One region of the Bacillus sp. LJBS17 genome, then DNA from elsewhere that is predicted to be linked to it. Evidence: predicted binding sites of a transcription regulator. Region 1 holds the regulator's gene; the other holds the start of a gene.
The links. The regulator Rex, encoded in region 1, represses fermentation and respiration genes when NADH is low (regulators of the CRP and FNR family bind a similar motif). The targets are predictions, from matches to a motif close to TTGTGAAATATTTCACAA.
Positions count from the first base shown of each region.

Region 2: KXZ66_RS20070 (formate/nitrite transporter family protein) is a predicted target of Rex. The motif match lies at 2,259-2,276, and genes of this name have one in related genera.

Region 1 is NZ_CP079759.1:617,204-622,598, reverse strand. Features, by position in the region: gene KXZ66_RS03255 (CPBP family intramembrane glutamic endopeptidase) at 1-200, shown strand, start outside; gene KXZ66_RS03250 (YdiK family protein) at 197-388, shown strand; gene tatC (twin-arginine translocase subunit TatC) at 620-1,384, opposite strand; gene tatAY (sec-independent protein translocase protein TatAY) at 1,391-1,564, opposite strand; gene KXZ66_RS03235 (redox-sensing transcriptional repressor Rex) at 1,586-2,233, opposite strand; gene moaC (cyclic pyranopterin monophosphate synthase MoaC) at 2,230-2,742, opposite strand; gene KXZ66_RS03225 (ABC-F family ATP-binding cassette domain-containing protein) at 2,868-4,796, shown strand; gene tsaD (tRNA (adenosine(37)-N6)-threonylcarbamoyltransferase complex transferase subunit TsaD) at 5,027-5,395, opposite strand, start outside.
Region 2 is NZ_CP079759.1:3,879,829-3,885,223, reverse strand. Features, by position in the region: gene KXZ66_RS20080 (hypothetical protein) at 230-532, shown strand; gene sacT (sac operon transcriptional antiterminator SacT) at 572-1,402, shown strand; gene KXZ66_RS20070 (formate/nitrite transporter family protein) at 1,441-2,211, opposite strand; gene scrA (PTS system sucrose transporter subunit IIBC) at 2,513-3,898, shown strand; gene sacA (sucrose-6-phosphate hydrolase) at 3,895-5,334, shown strand.

The DNA.
Region 1 (5,395 bases):
TGAAGCATCTTCTTCTATATACAGCAATGGGCTTTACCTTTGCCTTTTTATATGCGAGAACAAAACGGATATGGGTGCCGATTTTCGCCCATTTAATGATGAATACATTCGTCGTCATCATGCAGCTTGAGCCTGTTCGGAATTACCTTGAACAGCAGAGCACACAAATGCAATTGATTATTGGAGGATTATTTTTATGAGAAACCCGGTAGTTTGGGGAATGATCTACTTTGCCGTAGGGTGCATCTTTACTTATCTTGCCGCAAGCTCGCCAGGCAGCATGTGGTCATTTTACTCCATCCTGCTGATGGTGTTCGCCGCTTACAACATCAGCATTTCTTTTAAGATGTTCGCCTTTTCATTTAAAATCAAAAAGAACCAGAAATAAAGAAAATCCATTTCTGAACGAGAAATGGATTCAAATTAAATCCTAAAACGGCTTTCGTTTTAGGATTTTGTCATTTTCAGCGTGATTGAAATCCCTTGAAGTCTAGGAAAGGCGAGCATTGGAGCGGAGCGAATGTTTTCATTCGTGAGCACCAACGCACAGACTTGACAACGAATGCGGGGGTTTGTCAACACGCTGAATCCATTTCTCTCATGAGAAATGGATTTTTTATTATTGCCCGGAAGACACGTCCTGATCGGCTGCACTGCTTTTCTGTGCTTTCCGATAAGCGGCCTTCGATATAAGGATACTGATTTCATATAAAATCAAAAGCGGGACTGTGACCATCATATGGGACAGAAGCTCAGGCGGTGTAATCAGGGCTGCGATCACCAGCAGCGTAAAATACGCATACTTTCTGATTTTCGCCAAGAACATCGGTGTCACAATTCCGAGCCTGGTCAAAAACATGAGGATGACCGGCATTTGGAACAGCAGTCCAAACGGAATCGTCAGCTGCAGAAGAAAATGAAAATATTCATTAATTCCGATCACCTGATTGACATTCAAGTCCTGAGAAATCCGCTTCATAAAATCAACAACAAAAGGAAATAAAATATAATATGAAAAAGATAAGCCCGCTAAAAACAGCAAAATAGAGATCGGAATGTAGCTGAGCGTTACTTTGCGCTCTTTCTCATAGAGGCCCGGGCTCACAAAAGCCCAAAGCTGATAAAGAATAACCGGCGAGGTCAAGACTATGCCGATGATAAATGCAAATTGCATAAACACATAAAGCGGGTCTGTCAGGTTAAACGCGTTAAGCGTAAGCTGCTTCGCTTCATCTGTTTCTTGCAGGTACACAATAATCGGCTTTGCTAAAAAAAATCCAGCAATAAAGAAAACGACAAACGCCAGCGCTACAATCAGCAACCGTTTTCGAAGCTCAGCAATATGCTCCAGCAGCGACATTTGATTCACTTTCATTCGTGTCATCCTAACTTACTGATCTTCTTTCTTTTTTTCCTCTTCATCACTCGTTAATCCTTTAGTAGCGTTTTTGAATTCACGAAGTGTGTCTCCCGCTGCTTTCCCCAATTCAGGCAGCTTTTTGGGACCGAAGATAATCAGAGCAACGATTGCGATAACAGCAAGGCTTCCAGGACCGATCGGCATATTTGGGCTCCTCCTTTCCCTCTATTCGATTTCCTCTAAAACTGAATAATGCTTCAAAAAATAAACCAGTGACTGAAGCTCAACTGCTAAATCTATATGATGAATTCGAATGTGTTCCGGCACATTCAAACGGGCCGGCGTAAAATTAAGGATTCCCTTGATTCCTAATGCGACCAATCTGTCTGTAATGGATTGAGCGGCAACTGCAGGCACTGTAAGAATGGCAACTGATTCATCTTTTACGTGTTGTTCAAGGTCATCAAGGTTATAGACGGGCACGCCGCCTACCTCAGTTCCTATTTTACTCTCATTTATATCAAAAGCCATAGAAATTTTTGTGTTATTGTTTTTTGTGAAATTATAGTGAAGAAATGCCGTTCCCAAGTTCCCGACACCAATCAAGATGACGTCTGTCATCTCATCCTGATCAAGCGTTTTCCGGAAAAAAGACAGCAAATAATCCACATTATATCCGTATCCTTTTTTGCCAAGAGCTCCAAAATAGGAAAAATCCCTCCGAATCGTGGCAGAATCAACCTTTACGGCATCACTGAGTTCAGCGGATGATACACGCTGTTTTCCTGACGCATGCAGATTCTTTAAAAAGCGATAGTAAAGCGGCAGCCGTTTCGCCGTCGCCTGCGGAATTTTTGATTGATCCTTATTCATTTTTGGTCCTCCAAATTATACTCGGATAGTTCTCTTTTAAAGTCACCGTTTTTCCCGCCTGTCTTCTCCAGCAAGAAAGTAGGGCCGATGACCATCCCCTTATCAAGGGCCTTGCACATATCGTAAACGGTAAGAGCGCACACCGATGCAGAAGTGAGCGCTTCCATTTCCACACCTGTACTCCCTTTCGTTTTGACCTGTGCTTTTATATGAAGTATAACTTCTGCTTCTTTTATTTTCCAGTCAAACGATATATCTACCCCGCTCAATGAAAGCGGATGGCACATCGGAATGATATTCGACGTTTGCTTTGCGGCCATAATGCCTGCCACCTGTGCGACAGCCAGTACATCTCCTTTGCCGATATCGTGACTCTGTATTTTCTCGTACACCTCATTCTTCATGTGTACGCTTGAAACAGCCGCCGCAGTACGGACAGTCGAAGATTTTTCGCTAATATCCACCATCTGGGCTCTGCCCTGTTCATTAAAATGAGAAAATCCATTCATATTAAAACGCTCCTTAAACAGATCATACACTATTTTCTTCTCTATGTCTTATATGGCCAATGTATTGTTTGCTGACTTCTGGTTCATAAGCTACACTTAACTTATTATAGCAGAGGTGAAATAATATGATGATCTTACAAATTAATCAGCTGTCCAAATCATTTGGTGCTGATACTATTTTAAACAATATAAAACTGGAAGTCAGAAATCGTGATCGCATCGCCATTGTAGGAAGAAATGGCGCCGGAAAATCCACGCTCCTTAAAATTATCGCAGGCCAGCTTTCGTATGAGAAGGGCGAAATTATTAAACCGAAAGATATTACAATGGGATATCTCGCCCAGCATACTGGCTTGGATTCTAAGCTTACCATAAAAGAAGAGCTGCTGACTGTTTTTGACCACTTAAAAGCAATGGAAAAGGAAATGCGGGCTATGGAAGAAAAAATGGCGGCAGCTGACCCGGGTGAATTAGAAAGCATCATGAAAACCTACGACCGCCTTCAGCAGGAATTCAAAGATAAAGGCGGCTATCAATATGAAGCGGATGTAAGATCTGTGCTGCATGGTCTCGGCTTCAGCCATTTTGACGATTCTACACAGGTTCAAAGCCTCAGCGGAGGCCAAAAAACAAGACTGGCTTTAGGTAAGCTTCTGTTAACACAGCCTGATTTGCTCATTCTCGATGAGCCGACAAACCATCTGGATATTGATACGCTTACCTGGCTTGAGCATTATTTGCAAGGCTATTCAGGAGCCATCCTCATCGTTTCGCATGACCGCTACTTTTTGGACAAAGTAGTAAACCAGGTATACGAGGTATCAAGAGCAGAAAGCAAAAAGTATCACGGCAACTACAGCGCTTATCTCGACCAAAAAGCCGCGCATTATGAAAAAGATCTGAAAATGTATGAAAAGCAGCAGGATGAAATCGCAAAGCTTCAGGACTTCGTGGATCGAAATTTGGCGAGAGCCTCTACCACAAAAAGAGCGCAAAGCCGCCGAAAGCAGCTTGAACGAATGGAAGTCATGTCAAAACCGCTCGGCGATGAAAAATCCGCAAACTTTCATTTTGATATTACCAAACAGAGCGGAAATGAAGTCCTCCGTGTTCAGGATCTCACAATCAGCTATGAAAACCAGCCGCCGCTTTTAACAGAGGTATCGTTCATGCTCACAAGAGGAGAAAGCGCCGCGCTTGTCGGCCCTAACGGAATTGGTAAATCAACATTGCTGAAAACATTAATAGACACCCTAAAACCAGATCAGGGAACGATCTCATACGGCTCAAATGTCAGTGTCGGCTATTATGACCAGGAACAGGCTGAGCTGACTTCCTCTAAACGTGTCCTTGATGAGCTGTGGGACGAGTACCCCGGGCTCCCAGAAAAAGAAATCAGAACGTGTCTCGGAAATTTCTTATTCTCCGGAGATGATGTGCTGAAACCAGTTCATTCACTGAGCGGAGGCGAAAAAGCAAGATTGGCTCTAGCTAAGCTGATGCTTCAAAAAGCCAACTTTCTCATCCTTGATGAACCGACGAACCATCTGGATTTAGACAGCAAAGAAGTTCTCGAAAACGCGCTGATTGATTATCCAGGCACACTGTTATTTGTCTCACATGACAGATATTTTATTAACAGAATCGCCACAAGAGTATTGGAGCTTTCTTCAAGCCATATAGAGGAGTATCTGGGAGATTACGATTATTATACAGAGAAAAAAACAGAGCAGTTTGAATTGGAGAAAATGAATCAGCAAGAGGAAACTGATAAAACGCCAGCTACAGTGAAGTCTGACTCCAAACGTTCCTACGAGGAAGAAAAAGAATGGAAAAAGAAAGAGCGCCAACGACTCCGTCGGATTGAAGAAATTGAAACCACCGTTCAAACCATTGAAGAAAACATCAGCCGCAATGATGAATTGCTATGTGACCCTGAAGTCTATCAGGATCATGAAAAAGTACAAGCTATCCATGCAGACAATGAGAAGCTCAATCAGGAGCTGGAATCTCTTTTGTCCGAATGGGAAGAACTATCCACAGAAGAAGATTAAAAAAGTCAAGCACCTCTTTTTAGAGGTGCTTTTTATCCACAGAACATACCCTAATAAGCAAAACAAAGTAAGCGCTTTATACACAATATCCACAAAATATTCTGAATTTATCCACTTTATTAACAGCGACTTCAGCCCTTTATCCATCTATATCTCTATAATTACTCACAGACATGTGGATAAATTGTGAATTATCTGTTAATAACAAACAGATAAAAAGTCTCACGCTATTATCTCGTGAGACTTTGATAAGAAGTCAATTCAAGGCCGGGCTGGCCATTCATATCATACGCACCGCGAATTCCTTTTTCAAAAGCAATTGTACCAGCAGCAGCAATCATCGCAGCATTATCCGTGCATAAAGCTAATGGAGGAATGACAAGCGTAATCCCTTCATGCTGGGCAAATTCCTTTTCTAATGCAGCTCTGAGGCCTCTGTTTGCAGCTACTCCTCCGGCTAAAAGGACCTGTTTGACATCATATTCCTTTGCCGCGCGCGCCGTTTTGGTGACCAAGACATCGATCACACTATTTTGGAAGCTGGCAGACAAATCTTCCGGAGCAATCTCTTGCCCTTTTTGGGATGCATTATGAAGCGT
Region 2 (5,395 bases), 920 kb from region 1:
TCATTTCAATTCTTTCAGCTTTCAACAAAACTTCTAAAAACTAGTTGGTTTTTTCACTCATATTGTGACAAAGAATTCTCTTTCCACGGTCTATCATAGAGTCATGAGTTTTGCTAGAGCCGCTAGTTTGCGAGAAAAGAAATCGGCCGTCTTTTCTTGCGGGCTGCGGCTGAGAAAACGGGCTGCTAAAAAGGCTGCCTGCCAAAAAGAAGCGGAGGGATGTTTTTCTATGAAACGTTTGCTTGTATCTTTACGGGTGTGGATGGTCTTTTTGATGAACTGGGTGACGCCGGACAGAAAAACTGCGGCTGCCGCGGTTTATTCGGCTCAGCGTACATACCAAAGAAAGGCGGCTGTGCAGGCCGCAGGACTCGTTTCGTTTTATGAATGGCGGATGGCTGTGAATGAGGAAGAAAAGCAGAAAGCGAAAGCCGCCGCGCTTTATAAAAGAAGATGTTTGCAAGCCTTCAAGGAATCGCCAAAGCAGGAGAGAGCGGGCCCGCATCTTTACATGGCGGTCAAAAGGAGGTAAAATCCCAGTCAAAAGCAAATTGGCGGGAGAGATAACCTCTTGAAAATCTATAAAGTATTAAACAACAATGCGGCTTTAATAAAAGAGGATGATCAGGAAAAAATCGTGATGGGGCCGGGAATCGCTTTTCAAAAAAAGAAAAATGATCTCATCCCTATGAATAAAGTGGAAAAAATCTTTGTCGTGCGCGACGAGAATGAAAAGTTCAAACAAATCCTGCAAACACTGCCGGAGGAGCATATAGAAATAGCTGAGGATATCATCAGCTATGCGGAAGGAGAGCTCGCGGCGCCGCTGAGCGATCACATTCATATCGCGCTTTCCGACCATTTGTCCTTTGCGATCGAAAGGATTCAAAATGGGCTGCTTGTGCAGAATAAATTGCTGCATGAGATAAAGGCGCTCTATAAAAAAGAATATGAGATCGGCCTGTGGGCGATCGGACATGTAAAAGAGACATTGGGCGTGTCTCTGCCTGAAGATGAAGCGGGTTATATTGCCCTTCACATCCATACGGCGAAGATGGATGCGGAGAGCATGTATTCAGCGCTGAAGCATACGACCATGATCAAAGAAATGATAGAGAAAATAGAACAATACTTTAATCGAAAGGTGGATGAAAACAGCATTTCCTATCAACGCCTTGTCACGCATTTGCGATACGCGGTCAGCCGGTTGGAATCAAATGAAGCGCTCCATCGTATGGACGAGGAGATGCTTTATTTCATCCAAAAAAAGTATTCATTCGCCTATCAATGTGCGCTGGAGCTGGCGGAGTTTTTGAAAAATGAATATCAATTACATTTGCCGGAATCCGAGGCCGGCTATATCACGCTGCATGTCCAGCGTCTTCAAGATCTCTCGGAATAACCGCTTTGACTTGCAGGGAGTGATCTCTGGAAGTTTTTTTATTGATCAGGATTCAGTGTGTAGTACATCCAGCCCATCATAACTATTCCCGCGGTCAGATTGCCGAGCGTAACGGGGATTAAGTTTCTGACTGCTCCCATCAGTGTCACTGTATCAGGGTGCTCGATCAAAAGCGAGATGGCGAATGTGCACATATTGGCAATGCTGTGTTCAAAGCCGGAAATAAAGAAGCAGAAAACGAAAAGCATCATGGTAAAAAGCTTTGCTCCTTCCCCTTTGAGAGACATTGGAATGAAAAAGGCGAGGCACACAAGCCAATTGCACAGCATTCCTCTGAAAAACAATTCGGAAGCCGGCGGCTCCATTTTGTGCTCTGCCAAATGAATCAAAAAGGAATGAACAGAAGGCTCCTCAAAAAGTCCCGTCGCGCTGATCAGGATGGCAAACAGAATGGCGCCGATTAAATTGCCGGCATAGCTTGACATCCACAAGTATAGGGTGTCGCGCCAGCTGATTTTTTTCCGGAGCGCGGTATAGGTGAAATAAAAGGTGTTGCCGGTAAATAAATCTCCGCCTCCGTAAGCAATCATCAGAATAGCGGCCCCGAAAGTGACAGCGGCTGCCGGAAAGGCAAACGGAGAATCAGCCATAAAGAAATAGCTGCCTGTTTTGCTTGCGGCTGTAATGCCAAAACCAATAAACATACTGGCCAAAATGGACCGAAGCACATAACGGATTTTGCTTGAAGCGAATATGTTTTGTTTTTTCAAAGCATACTGTTCAACCTTTTGTAATGCTTGAGTTTCCATTGTCTTTTCCTGCTTTCTTTCATGATTGAGCATAGTATAGCACGATATTGTGAAGTATTTCACAATTAATTTTTACGAATTTTTGTCTACATGTTATATCAAACTATTTAACTAAAAAAATAGTTGACGAAAACGCTATCATGATTTATGATGAAAGCGTATTCTTAATCTGAATAAGCGGGATTGTGACTGGTAAAGCAGGCAAGACCTAAAATTTGCGTAAATGAAAAAGGATCGCTGTGTCCTTTATTCGTTGGCGAATTTTAGGTCTTTTTTGTTTAAATAAAAGGGGGAGAAATAGATGGATTACAAAGAGACTGCAAAACGCCTCATTGAGCTTCTCGGAGGGAAAGAAAATATTATCAGCGCGGCTCATTGTGCAACAAGACTGCGTTTAGTGATGAAAGATGAATCAAAGATAGATCAAGCACAAGTAGAAGAGCTTGATGGCGTTAAAGGGGCTTTCAGCAGCTCTGGCCAGTACCAGATCATTTTCGGAACAGGCCTTGTGAATAAAGTATTCGATGCCTTTTCTAAAGAAGCTGATATCGAGCGTGAAGAACACGTCAATCATCAGGATGCGGCAAAAGAAAAGCTGAATCCCGCTGCGAGATTTGCGAAAACGCTTTCTAATATTTTTGTCCCAATTATCCCGGCTATTGTGGCCAGCGGCCTGTTAATGGGATTGCTGGGTATGATCAATGCGTTTCATTGGATGAGCAAGGATTCTGCAGTTTTTCAGCTGCTTGATATGTTTTCAAGTGCAGCATTCATTTTCTTGCCGATTCTAATCGGAGTAAGCGCTTCAAAAGAATTTGGCAGCAACCCGTACTTGGGAGCGGTCATTGGGGGAATCATGATTCATCCAAACCTTTTGAATCCATGGGGTTTGGCTGAAGCGACACCTGATTATATGCATCTTTTCGGATTTGATATCGCGCTTCTAGGCTATCAGGGAACTGTCATCCCTGTTCTGCTAGCGGTTTATGTGATGAGCAAGGTAGAGAAATGGACGAGAAAAGTGGTTCCACATGCGGTGGATTTGCTTGTTACACCATTTGTTACTGTGATTGTCACCGGGTTTGTTGCTTTTATCGCGATTGGCCCTCTAGGCAGAGCGCTTGGCTCCGGCATTACGGTTGCTTTAACTTATGTATATGACCATGCCGGTTTTGTCGCAGGTCTGATTTTCGGGGGCACGTATTCACTCATCGTGCTGACAGGCGTTCATCACAGCTTCCATGCGATTGAGGCAGGGCTAATTGCAGATATAGGCAAAAACTACTTGCTGCCGATCTGGTCAATGGCGAATGTCGCACAGGGCGGGGCAGGTCTTGCCGTCTTCTTTATGGCGAAAAAGGCAAAGACAAAAGAAATCGCGCTTCCGGCAGCATTTTCCGCTTTTCTCGGCATTACTGAGCCCGTCATATTCGGAGTCAATCTGCGCTACCGAAAACCGTTTATCGCCGCGATGATCGGAGGCGCATTGGGTGGGGCATATGTCGTCTTTACACATGTAGCTGCAAACGCTTACGGGTTAACGGGAATTCCGATGATCGCCATTGCGGCTCCGTTTGGCTTCAGCAACTTGATTCACTATCTGATTGGCATGGCGATTGCGGCAGTGTCAGCGTTCATTGCAGCATTTGTCATGAAGATTAATGAGGATGAGGAGAGGAAAAAATGACAGCACATGACCAGGAGCTTCGTCGCCGGGCTTATGAAGAAGTGGAGAAAAAAGAGCCCATCGCTAACAGCGATCCGCACCGCCAGCATTTTCATATCATGCCGCCGGTTGGGCTGCTGAATGACCCGAATGGCGTGATTTATTGGAAGGGCAGCTATCATGTATTCTTTCAGTGGCAGCCGTTTCAGACGGGGCACGGCGCAAAATTTTGGGGGCATTATACGACACAGGATGTTGTGAATTGGAAGCGGGAAGAGATTGCGCTGGCTCCGAGTGATTGGTTTGATAAAAACGGCTGCTACTCGGGCAGCGCTGTCACGAAAGACGATCGGCTCTATCTGTTTTACACAGGAAATGTCAGGGATCAGGATGGAAACCGGGAAACGTATCAATGCCTTGCTGTATCTGACGACGGACTGTCCTTTGAGAAAAAGGGTGTCGTCGCCCGCCTCCCTGAAGGATACACGGTGCATTTTCGCGATCCGAAGGTATGGGAGCATGAAGGCACATGGTATATGGTGATTGGTGCGCAAACAGAGAATTTGAAAGGGCAGGCTGTATTGTTTGCTTCTGATAACCTGAGTGAGTGGAGATTTCTTGGCCCGATAACCGGCGCGGGCTTCAACGGGCTGGACGAATTTGGATACATGTGGGAATGCCCTGATTTGTTTTCCCTTCAAGGATCGGATGTGCTGATTGTTTCGCCTCAAGGGCTTGAGGCTGACGGTTTTCGTTATCAGAACGTATATCAATCAGGTTATTTTGTCGGCCGTCTCGATTATAACAAGCCTGAACTGAAGCATGGTGAATTTACGGAGCTTGATCAAGGTTTTGATTTTTACGCGCCGCAAACACTTGAAGACGATCAGGGAAGGCGGATTTTGTTTGCATGGATGGCGGTGCCTGATCAGGATGAAGGGTCCCATCCGACCATTGACTACCACTGGATTCACTGCATGACGCTGCCGAGACAGCTGACGCTTTCAGGCCAGAAGCTGATTCAGCAGCCGCTGCCTGAGCTAAAAGCCATGCGCAGAAATGAGAAAAAAATACACATCAACATGCATGGATCATCTGGTGCGCTTCCGGTGGAAAAACCTGAAAGAACTGAGATTCTACTGGAAGACATTCATACGGAGTCTGGCTTTTCAATCAGTATCCGCGGAACGGCTACGTTTTCCTTCCATAAAGACGAGGGGATTGTTACGCTGGAACGAAAGAGCTTTGACGGAAAAAGAACAGAAGCGAGACATTGCCGCATCAAGGATTTGCATACCGTACACATGTTTCTCGACGCGTCATCTATGGAAATCTTTATAAATAACGGAGAAGAGGTCTTTAGTGCAAGATATTTTCCTTTCCCGGGAAATCATGAAGTAACAGCCAGTGCGACCGGGAAATCTGAAATGAATGTCGGAATTTGGACACTTATGTAGAAAATCCTTCTATTTTCTTATGTGAAATCTGAGCCATCTGTGCTATTCTTCAACGATAACC